2 regions of the Paenibacillus violae genome follow, and region 1 is predicted to be linked to the other one. Evidence: riboswitches for the same ligand, from Rfam matches in the RefSeq annotation. Region 1 holds a riboswitch; the other holds the start of a gene.

Region 1 (5,455 bases):
TTGGTTGTATAGCTGATGCGCCTTTTCAATGGCTTCCATGTCAATTTCTACTCCCAGACCCGGCTTGCTCGGAACATCCACCATGCCCCCAACAATCTGAAACGGCTCCTTGGTTAACTGCTGTCCATCCTGCCAAATCCAGTGTGTATCAATGGCCGTAATTTTCCCCGGCGCTGCGGCTGCCACATGGGTAAACATCGCAAGCGATATATCAAAATGGTTGTTCGAGTGAGATCCCCATGTAAGCCCCCATTCCTGACACATCTGAGCTACTCTAACAGAGCCCTGCATCGTCCAGAAATGTGGATCAGCTAACGGAATGTCGACAGATTGCAGCTGAATCGTATGGCCCATCTGGCGCCAATCGGTAGCGATCATGTTCGTTGCCGTTGGAAGGCCTGTCTCACGCCGGAACTCGGCCATGATCTCACGGCCTGAATAACCGTTTTCTGCACCGCATGGGTCTTCCGCATAAGCCAATATGTGATGCTGATCACGGCATAGGTGAATCGCCTCAGCTAAAGACCATGCCCCGTTAGGGTCAAGTGTAATTCTGGCTTGAGGGAAACGTTCCGCCAGCGCAGTGACCGCTTCAATCTCCTCCTCACCGCGCAGGACGCCACCTTTTAACTTAAAATCGTTAAAGCCATATCGTTGATACGCCGCTTCGGCAAGTTTCACCACGGCTTCAGGTGTAAGCGCTTCCTCGTGACGCAGTCGAAACCAGTCATTCGGAGCATTTTCAGCGCCCTGATACGGAAGGTTTGTCCGATTTCGGTCCCCCACATAGAACAAGTAGCCTAACATTTCTACTTTATCGCGCTGTTGACCTTCTCCTAGCAATGCTGCAACCGGTACATCCAAGAATTTACCTAAGAGATCAAGTAATGCCGCTTCCAACGCCGAAACGGCGTGTATTGTGATGCGTAGATCAAAAGTCTGCAAACCGCGTCCTCCCAGATCCCGATCAGCGAATTGCTTGCGAACTTTAGTAAGAATGTTATTGTATTGGCCGATCGATTGACCGATAACCAGTGGGCTTGTGTCTTCAAGCGTTTTACGAATATTCTCGCCGCCCGGTACTTCACCAACGCCCGTATGACCTGCACTGTCTTTGAGGATAACGATGTTACGTGTAAAGAATGGAGCATGCGCTCCACTTAGATTGAAGAGCATACTATCGTGCCCTGCAACTGGAATTACTTTTAGTTCGGTAATAATTGGCGTGCTGGACGCTTGATTTCTCGATTGCTCATTTAGCAGTTCTTGTTTCATGGCTGATCTCTCCCTTTCCAATGGATGAATACCAGTTTAATGAAGATGACAACTAATTCGCATAACTTAAGTTAAATTGTACCACGTCATCTAGCTCCTAAGTACTTAAATAACTTTTATTCACATATTTTTGTTAGGGAATAATATGCGCTTCGCTGGAGAGGACGTTGAAATGATGATTCATTATAAAAAAATGAAGATCGACGGCTGGGAGTTATTTTTTCGCCAAGCCGGTAGTCCGTACAACCCAACCATCATCCTTCTTCATGGTTTTCCAAGCTCATCCCATATGTTCAGGGATTTGATTCCTCAACTCACAGACCGATTTCATGTCATTGCTCCTGACTATCTAGGGTACGGAAATAGCAGTATGCCTTCCGTTGAAGAATTTGCGTACACCTTTGAGAATCTATCACTTATGATTGAAAAGCTTATAGATAATCTCTGTATTTCTCACTATATTTTGTACACCCATGATTATGGAGGTCCTATCGGCTTCAGACTGGCTGTACGGAATCCGCATCGTATTCTAGGATTCGTTATTCAGAATGCTGTGGTTAGTGAAGACGGATTAGGGAAACCGTTCGATCTTTTCAAAGCACTTTGGGCGGATCGAAATCCTGCAACTGAAGCGGCCTTTGCCCAGCTTGCAACCTTTCATTTTACAAAAATGCAGTATGTAACGGGCGTGTGTCATCCCTATCGAATTAGTCCCGATGGTTACCTAATGGACCAGTTATTTTTGGATCGACCCGGTAATAGCCAAATTCAGTTGGAATTGGGCTACGATTATCGGACCAACGTCGAACAATACCCTGTTTGGCAGCAATACTTGCGAACTTATCAACCTCCTACGCTTATAACCTGGGGCAAAAATGATTTTATTTTTACGGTGCAAGGAGCTCTTGCTTTCGGAGAACTATTAACATGTGTGGAAACTCACTTTTTATGCGGGGGACATTTTGTTCTGGAAGAGCAAAGTCAGCAAGTTGCGGAGCTTATCAAGTGCTTTTTTGGCCGTATCTATGCGCGAAAATAAACGAAAAAGGAGCTGCCGTCAGGCAAGCTCCTTCTCTATTGTTGAAAATCGTTAATTCGTATGGCTGATGTACGCTCTGAGGCAAGGATACGGACCACTGAAAATATGCGCCATGGCTACGATAAAGTTAAGGTGATCCAGTAAAATTTGGAGAGTGGTTCCGACGAGATGGGCTAGCGATTGTTCAACCGCTAATTCCTTTTCTGAACTCAGTTGGTTAAGCAGCTCATTATTTTGAGCGACCGTTTTACTAATTTCCATTAACGTCTGTGTTTCGACGTCTGATGGCCGGTAAGCCAAATTCGGAAATTGAATGTCGTACGTCTCCAACCGCTGTTTCAAATGAAGAATCTCATGTTGGCGCTGTACGGAATCGTTGGCTCTCTTCCATGGAAAAAGATTCTTCCATTCTTTGGTTACTTTCATAAGCAGCATGTCTAGTTCCTCCTATTTTCTCTAGAAGAGAAAAAGGAAGCGAGGGAATAGAACCTCAAATCACAATGTTCCATTGAATGTTTCTATCCATTTCTTTCTACGCTGACGAAGTTAGCTGACGGATTCGGGTTGAAAGTTAACCCTAACACTTCACTTTGTGTACTCACCCCAGGAAACTTGGTTCCCCCGCTTCTTTAATCTAAAGAATTAAGCGTATTTTATCAATTTACTCCAATGTATACCGAGAAGCAATAGTAATATTTTCTTATCTATTCAATGTCCTTAGTCATACATCCCTTGTAACCATAACATGATCCGATCTACTACCTCCATATATCTTTGCCCAACAAGCAATCCGGTGTGAGTCGTATCCCAAAGTCCTGTATACTCTGCATGGAGATGCTCCGCTGTCGCCTTTCCCCGCCGGTCATCCTCTTCACGATTAATTGCTTTAATAACCAAGGCTGGATTAACCATCAAACTGCTGTCTATCGATATCCCACCGCTTGCCCCCAAAGAGAAATAAAAATCGTTAAATGCTTTTAATGACTCCACAGTTATATACTTTCTCTGAAAATTAATGTCATCCATTGATTCATCTATACTGGAATTCTCTTCTCGGGATGGTGCGGGCATTAATACTCCTGTTGTCCTTCTAGCTATTTCTTTGTAGGGTACAGCTTCATAAACTTCCTTACTTATGCTTGTATCGATCACCACTAAGCCTGCAAGTTCGTTGGTTTCAGCCAGCTTCTGGCTCAAAATTCCTCCCATGCTAAATCCTATGAGTATCGGTGGAGCCTCACACTCGGCCAAAACCTCTTTCATATCCTCCAAATAATCTTCGAATGTTACATTTGTCAAATCGAGCACTCTACTTTTGTAGTGACCTCTCAAATTCATAACATAGCAATTCCATCCCTTGTTTATAAAGTGTGGGATGTATTTGCTCCACATCCAACTGCCCGTGTAGGCACCGTGTACAAATAAAAGCGGAGGTTTTTGGGAGGCTTCCTTCGGTAGCTCCTCTCCCTCGAAAATTTCTATAAATAGATCATTTTCTCCGATATATTTCACACGATGATCTGGCAAATCTTTTGTATAATCTTTCATGATAAGTTTCACCTCGTTATATAGTTTGACATCAAACTATTAGTCTAAAAAAATTTAAAAATTGTTATAAATTTTCGTTAGAATTCTCAGTAATTCTTCCTTTTCTTTATCCGTAATGTCCATGTAAAATACATCTAACATTTTTTCTGAGATGGTTTCAAATATCGGTTTCAGTTCCTCCCCTTTTGGCGTTAAGGCAACATAGACGACCCTTGAATCTACGGTGTCCCTTTCCTTTGTCACGTATCCTAGACGGACCAATTTATCTACGAGTGCAGTCACTGTAGACTTATCTTTATCAATTTTCTTGGCAATCTCCGCCATAGTCAATCTAGGCATCTTAAATAGAGCAAAGATAATATCCCCATGTGAAATGGCAATATCGTCGACCCCATATTTCGCCATCTCGGCTATGATAAACCGATTGGTCTTTTCTCTGATTCTGGAAATAATTGATACAGCGTCTCTTGGTTTCATATCTGTATTATAGTTTGACATCAAACTAATGTCAAATATATTTGAGGCAGCCGATGCAACTAGCCGGCTGCCTCGAACATTGTCACAAATCCACTTTATACATACAAGGAACGCCCTCCATATCAGAGGTAAAGATGATAAATGTGCCATCTGGAGAAAAAGCCGGATGCGGATGAGCATCCTGTGTGTTACCGTATGACTTCCAGCTAGTTCCATGGGAGCATAAACGCTCTTCTTGCCTCCGTTCTACATCCACTAAATAGATGAAGTGCTGCTCGGGCAGCTGCCCGTCCCCGACGATCATCGTATGATTGGCATTCGAAATAAAGTGGCAATACTTAGAGCAATTCATCCAGATTTCTTCCTCTAATGTCTCCGAGTCCATGAAACGGATACTTTCGTGATAGAGATCATCTTTATGTCTGTACACATAAGCGAATCTAGAGCCATCGGCAAGCCAATATTCATGTGTGATGAGCTCATCATGCGTCTGTTCCTTCGCACAGCGCAGCAGCGTCCCGTCCTTTTGGACTAGCCAGAGTCTGGCATCAATCAAATGCCCAGGACCTTCATGACAAAATAAAATGGTTGATGGGTCATTGGGACGAATTTGCGGATGCCCCAGCCAGCAGTCCAGCTCCTCATGCGCGATATGGCTGGTTCGCTGTTCGATATCCAGGTAGATGATTCGGCAGTGCGGCTTCGCTGCCCATTGTGGCTCGAAGTTGGACCAGTCCCCTTTGCCCGGTACAACATCCTTTTCATTAATTTCGACCAGAACGAGATACTTGTCATCTGAGCTGAGGCCGGGATTCGCATTGGATTTCCAGCCTGCAGGTGATGTATAGAGAACGTCTTCCTTCAGCGTCGTCATATCCAATCGCATAATCCGCTGATCTCGGCAATAGATCAAGTAGTTATCGTCACTCGTCAGACTGCAGCTGAAATCGTGAATATCGGGTCCTTCCGTTAATTGCAGAGCCGATCCATCGTTCAGATCCATCTTGTAAAGCTGACGGAATCCCTCTCGCTCACTAGCGTAAATGAGATAGCGATTGTCGTTTGTAATCATTTTATAATAAAAATAAGGATGATGATTTACCTGCTCCGGGGCTG
Region 2 (5,455 bases), on a different contig from region 1:
CTGTTTTTGACAATATCAAGGTGGATGGCAAAATTTACGGCTTATTTCGTGCCCGCGATTTGTCCACCTATGGAGTTCTTTTCCGCAGCGACTGGTTGAAAAACGTAGGCTTAAGCGAACCGAAAACGCTTGATGATTTATATAACGTTTTTAAAGCGTTTACACTGAATGATCCTGACAAAAATGGCAAAGCGGACACGGTTGGTTTGACGGAAGAGAAAACGATGGACGGTTTTGGCGTCATAGCCTCCATTATGGGTGCTCCGAATTCCTGGGAAGTAAAGGAGGGCAAATTAAGTCCTGATTTTCTAGCGCCAGAGTATTTCGAAGCGATGAAATTTTATAAAAAGCTGTACGACGAGAAGCTCATTAAGCAGGACTTCCCTGTTCTGAACAATCAACAGAAGAAAGACGATATCAACCAGGGCAAAGCTGGAGCGGTGATTTCGAATATGATTGACGGAGCGGGTTATCAGGCATCGCTTTCCAAAACGTTCCCTGGCGCAGATATAGATGTTGTCTCCCGAATAAAAGGGCCTAAAGGCGAGAGATTGCCGGGCGGCGTAGGCTATAACAGTGTGTTTATGTTCCCGAAATCAAGTGTGAAAACCGAGGCGGAGTTAAAACAAATTCTAGGCTTCTTTGATAAAATTTCCGATCAGAAGATGTTGGATTTGCTGGGCTGGGGCATCGAAGGCAAACACTATAAGATCGAAGACGGCAAGCCGGTATTTATTGACCAAAAGCTGCAGGACACCGAAGTAGGCTCCAGTTATCTGCAGCTTCAAATCGCCAAGTATACGGCAAAAACGACGGGGAAAGAAACACCGCTCATGGAGAAATACGGCAAAATGATTAAAGAGAACGAGGCTATCGCGGTCAATAACCCGACGAATCCGCTCGTTTCCGAGACACAAACGACCAAAGGCAGCGAGCTGAAGCCGATCATTGACGACGCCCGTACGAAGTATATCTTGGGTAAAATCGATGAAGCAGGCTGGAAGCAAGCTATCGAGCAGTGGAGAAAAGCCGGCGGCGATAAAGTCATTGAAGAGTTCAGCGCGCAATACGCGAAGAGCGGCAAGTAAGGCAGCAAAATAGCAGAGGCGGCCCTAAGGTAGAGAGATCTACTTTAAGGACCGCCTCTTATGCGTATGACAGTTTAATTCCATCCTTTAGCAACCATCGGTTTCTTCTTCGTTTTCTTGAACAATCTATAAAATAAGCCGAGTTCCTTTTTCCGTTTGAGTGTGGCTTTGATACCTTCAAGCAGCAGCATTGATCTAAGTTCGTCGCGACGGTTTAACGTATGCAGTCTTTTGATAAATAGCTTGTCCATGCGAACATCCCTCCCATTCATCTATCTCCATTATAAACGGGATCTGCGAATTTGATTGTCGCTTTGTAGAGAGGGATTGCACTTGTTTTGTCGAAACTGGAGCGGGTAGCCCTCGATTTCCTTCAAGTCCCTATAGGCAGATGAATCACTGTACAGTATTATCTAACTTAGGGTGATATCATATGTTCATTTCTCCTATGCTTTTGCAAGACGCCAAAGATAATAGACCTTATAACAGCAAACATCATATTGCAGAACTTAAGTTTGACGGTTTTAGGTGCATTCTTTCTAATTTGGACAAACTCTATGTATATACGAAAGACAAGCAATTGGTTACGCATAAATTTCCTGAGCTGTTCCAATGCCCGATTCCCGAGGGAACGATCCTTGACGGTGAATTGGTTATTTTGGATGATCAAGGTAAACCGGACTTTGAAGCGATGTCAGCTAGATTTTTAAATCCGACAGACTTATCGCCTGTTGTATTTTTTGCATTTGATATTTTAAAATACAAGGGAATTGATGTCACTGAATTACCCTTGCTTAAACGCAAGGAGCTGTTGGAGCAAGCTTTCATCGAGAATGACAGGTACAAAAGGGTGAAGGTTTACGAGGGTAAAGCGGTGGATTATTTTGAGAAAATCCGGCAGGATGGGCTTGAGGGCATCATTTTGAAGTCGAAAAAAGAAAATTTCAAGTACGAGAGCAACAAGCGCTCCAGGCAATGGCAAAAAGTGATTAACTGGACTTATGCAGATGTTTATATTTCTGGTTACAGGAAAAATAATTTTGCTTTGCTGGCGTCCATTGATTCAGCGAATGGTTTGAAGATTCCGGTTGGGGTGATTGAGACCGGGGTAACGCCTCTGCATCAAAAGGCGCTCGATGGCGTGAAGCACCGCTTAGTCTACAAAGAGGACAATCATTTTGCTTATATGGAACCGCGGCTAATGGCCAAAATTAAGACGAAAAATTGGACGAGAAACGGAAGGCTTCGTTCGCCGGTTTTCATGGAATTTGTGATGTAAAAAAAGACTGGATCACCAAGGAGGAAGTGGTGGTGCAGTCTTTTCTCTGTACATGCTGTTGTTACATGCGTCTAAAGTTACCGGTGCTGCCGCTTAGCTGCTGCTCAGCGATTTGAATCAATCTTCTCGTAATGTGTCCGCCGATTGCGCCGGTATCACGAGTAGCCATGTAGCCATAATACCCGTCCTGAGGAATCTGAATACCTAGTTCCTGAGCGACCTCGTATTTCATTTGCTCAAGAGCTGATTTTGCTTGTTGCACAAGTAATGTATTGCTTCTACTGCTAGCCATTTGGATTCACTCCTTTATTTGGTGTATGAGTATTTTGTGGAAGTTATGGTTTTTTATTCATGGTTGTTGGAAAATTTTTTGTGGATCGATGATTACGCTTTCATAAAACGTTGGAAAATTTTGCGGCATGTTTTCGGAAAAACCCCGTGTTACAATCGGAAAGATCGATTATGGTCAAAAAACTTAGAAGGCCGAAGCTTCTTTGAAAGCACGGGGGACCCAATCTTTGGGGTGAAGTCGCTATGAACGCGACCGGGTGATTACTCTTTGACCCGAATCCGACAGCTAACCTCGCAGGCCGCAAAAAGGAGAGATTTCTATGTTAAAACGTTATAAACAGCTAGTCGTAACCGGTGCTATTGGACTAAGCGTCCTAATGAGTTCCAGCGCAGCCATGGCGGCATCCGCCACGTACACGGTGTCAGACAACGATACCATGTGGTTGATCTCCCAGAAGTATGGCGTAAGTCTCACTTCGCTGATTCAGGCTAACCCTCAGGTTGCCAACCCGAATGTGATCTGGTCTGGGATGACGTTGAACCTTCCTGGCAGCACAGGGACAAGCGGCGGCTCTCAAACACCAGCCCCGTCAGTGCCTGCTCCATCTACACCAGCTGCCCCATCAACGCCAGCTACATCTGCGCAATCCGCTTTTGCCAGCCAAGTCGTTACATTAGTTAACCAGGAACGTGTAAAAGCTGGGCTACAAGCGCTCACCAGCGATAGCGCCCTTACAGCTATGGCGTTGGATAAAGCCAAAGATATGTACAACAACGACTATTTTGATCATACGTCGCCGACCTATGGGTCACCTTTTGATATGATGAGCACTTATGGTATTCCTTATTCCTATGCAGGTGAGAACATTGCTAAAGGACAACCTACACCAGAGGCCGTAATGGAGGCCTGGATGAACAGTACGGGGCACCGTGAAAATATTTTGAACCCCAATTACACAAAAATTGGCGTCGCCTATTATAACGGAGAATGGGTGCAGGAATTTATCAGCAACTAATGCTCTATAGCGAATCCAAAAAACAACCCTTGTGATTCCCCAGTCGGGAATTCGCAAGGGTTTTATTTATATTTCAACTTGGCAACTCCCCACATCAAGAGTGGCAGAATGATCCCATGGAGGGGTAATAAATAAGGAATCGCGATTTTTTGTGGAAATAACACGGAACTATCGATAAAGTCCCGAGGGATCAAGGTAAGCAGCGCGATAACCGGTGCTACGAACCAAATCATACGTCGCCATTTTTTAAGGCCGAAACTTTGAGCTGTTCCATATGTACACACGAAAAAGTAGAGAGATACTTTAGTGAACACACTAATAATCCAGATGGCGATAACAAAGGAATCCAGGTTTTGAAAAAAGTCGAAATAGGAAATATAACGAATCAAATTAAAATAAGGATAGGTTTGGCCCGAAGGGGCGATGTGTCCAAATACGGAAAGGATTAAGAAAGTCGAAATGCTTGTTAACAGACCAGCAGCAGCAACCCCGAGTATGGCTGGTTTCACCCCATCTTGAGGCTTTGATAGAAAGCCCATGATGACGAGCAGAAGGATGCAGTCTCCAAGAAACGTTGAAGTCGGCAGCGCTCCTTTTAAGATTGTCATCGCACCGGTATCCACATAGAAGGGAAGGATATTGTTAATATGGACATTTTTTAGGCTCAGCAAGAGAGGAATAGCAATCCCAAGAAGGGTTAAAGGTCCTAAGATTTCGCAGCATCTCGCGATAACCTCTATCCCCGAGAAAGTTACATAAATCGCAACGAGGAGCATGCCTAGCATCGGGACAAGGATTGGAGTTTTGGGCAGAATAGTCGCAACGATGAACTCTGCGTACTGCCTTATAATGATAGCAAGCACGCTGTACCAGTAGATGAAATACACCACCGTAACCGTATAGCCGATGTATCGACCAAATAATCTCTTTGAAAATTCAACGATGGTTTGTCCTGGATGATATAGACTCAACCGTGAGCAAACATAAGCGACCCCTGCACCTATTCCGGTTGCGCAAACGGTTGAAAGCCAGGCATCTTGCTTCGCAGTTTGGATAGATGGATTTATTGTCAGTAAAATGGTCATCCCCAGCTGCATGGTCAATATCATCCAGAATAATTGTTTCCCGCCAATCTGCATGTCCGTAAGTGCTCCTTTAATGATCTAAAAGTTTACCAAGAGGGTAGAAAATGTAATTTACCAACTGCGTCGGACCTGGCATTCCCGGATTCATAACTAAAGCGATCGCTAGAATCCAGCATAAGGCTAAAATAGAGAGATAAGCCGCTTTCTCTTTGGTCGGCCTGTTTTTCAAGCGAAACCATTGAAAGAGAGTGATGATCAGGCACGCGGCCATGCATATGGGAATGTCATTGGATGTCATTGGATATACTCCTATTCCTCTTCCTTTTCTTTTTCCTCTCGGGATCGAGAAGACTTGATGCTGGATAGCCCAGGACGCAGCATTCTGGCATCCGATTGTACAGTAACTTCGACGTTTGGGAAGATCTCGTTCCAACGTTTTTGGTTTTGCCGCCATTCCTTAGGGTACGCTCGGTGGAATTCCCCAGCGAAATCAAAAATGTCCGCTTTGTAACCTTGCTGAACCTTTCGCAAAGCGACTGCGACACGCTCTTCAATATCGTCATTCATAGCGGCTTCTACACGTTTAACAGCTTGGTGATCGGAGGCGAGATCCAGTGAAGTTGTATTTTGCAGGGCATCATCTTCCGTATGAATCCAGACGTTCATGCGCCACTTGCCATTTTCGATGATTGGCTG

Evidence for each region. Region 1 has a riboswitch for cyclic di-AMP ahead of RQP52_RS08890 (hypothetical protein). Riboswitches for the same ligand answer to the same signal wherever they lie in the genome.
Region 2: another riboswitch for cyclic di-AMP. It lies ahead of RQP52_RS18060 (CAP domain-containing protein); the one in region 1 lies ahead of RQP52_RS08890 (hypothetical protein).

The regions. Positions count from the first base shown of each region.
Region 1 covers NZ_JAWCUD010000002.1:424,149-429,603, forward strand. The annotation lists gene gudD (glucarate dehydratase) at 1-1,275, opposite strand, end outside; gene RQP52_RS08885 (alpha/beta fold hydrolase) at 1,451-2,314, shown strand; gene RQP52_RS08890 (hypothetical protein) at 2,366-2,749, opposite strand; cyclic di-AMP (ydaO/yuaA leader) riboswitch at 2,836-2,973, opposite strand; gene RQP52_RS08895 (alpha/beta hydrolase) at 3,032-3,862, opposite strand; gene RQP52_RS08900 (MarR family winged helix-turn-helix transcriptional regulator) at 3,917-4,360, opposite strand; gene RQP52_RS08905 (oligogalacturonate lyase family protein) at 4,422-5,455, opposite strand, start outside.
Region 2 covers NZ_JAWCUD010000006.1:51,112-56,566, forward strand. The annotation lists gene RQP52_RS18040 (extracellular solute-binding protein) at 1-1,088, shown strand, start outside; gene RQP52_RS18045 (hypothetical protein) at 1,163-1,339, opposite strand; gene RQP52_RS18050 (ATP-dependent DNA ligase) at 1,537-2,367, shown strand; gene RQP52_RS18055 (alpha/beta-type small acid-soluble spore protein) at 2,429-2,659, opposite strand; cyclic di-AMP (ydaO/yuaA leader) riboswitch at 2,839-2,974, shown strand; gene RQP52_RS18060 (CAP domain-containing protein) at 2,979-3,674, shown strand; gene RQP52_RS18065 (GerAB/ArcD/ProY family transporter) at 3,737-4,813, opposite strand; gene RQP52_RS18070 (hypothetical protein) at 4,830-5,057, opposite strand; gene RQP52_RS18075 (Ger(x)C family spore germination protein) at 5,069-5,455, opposite strand, start outside.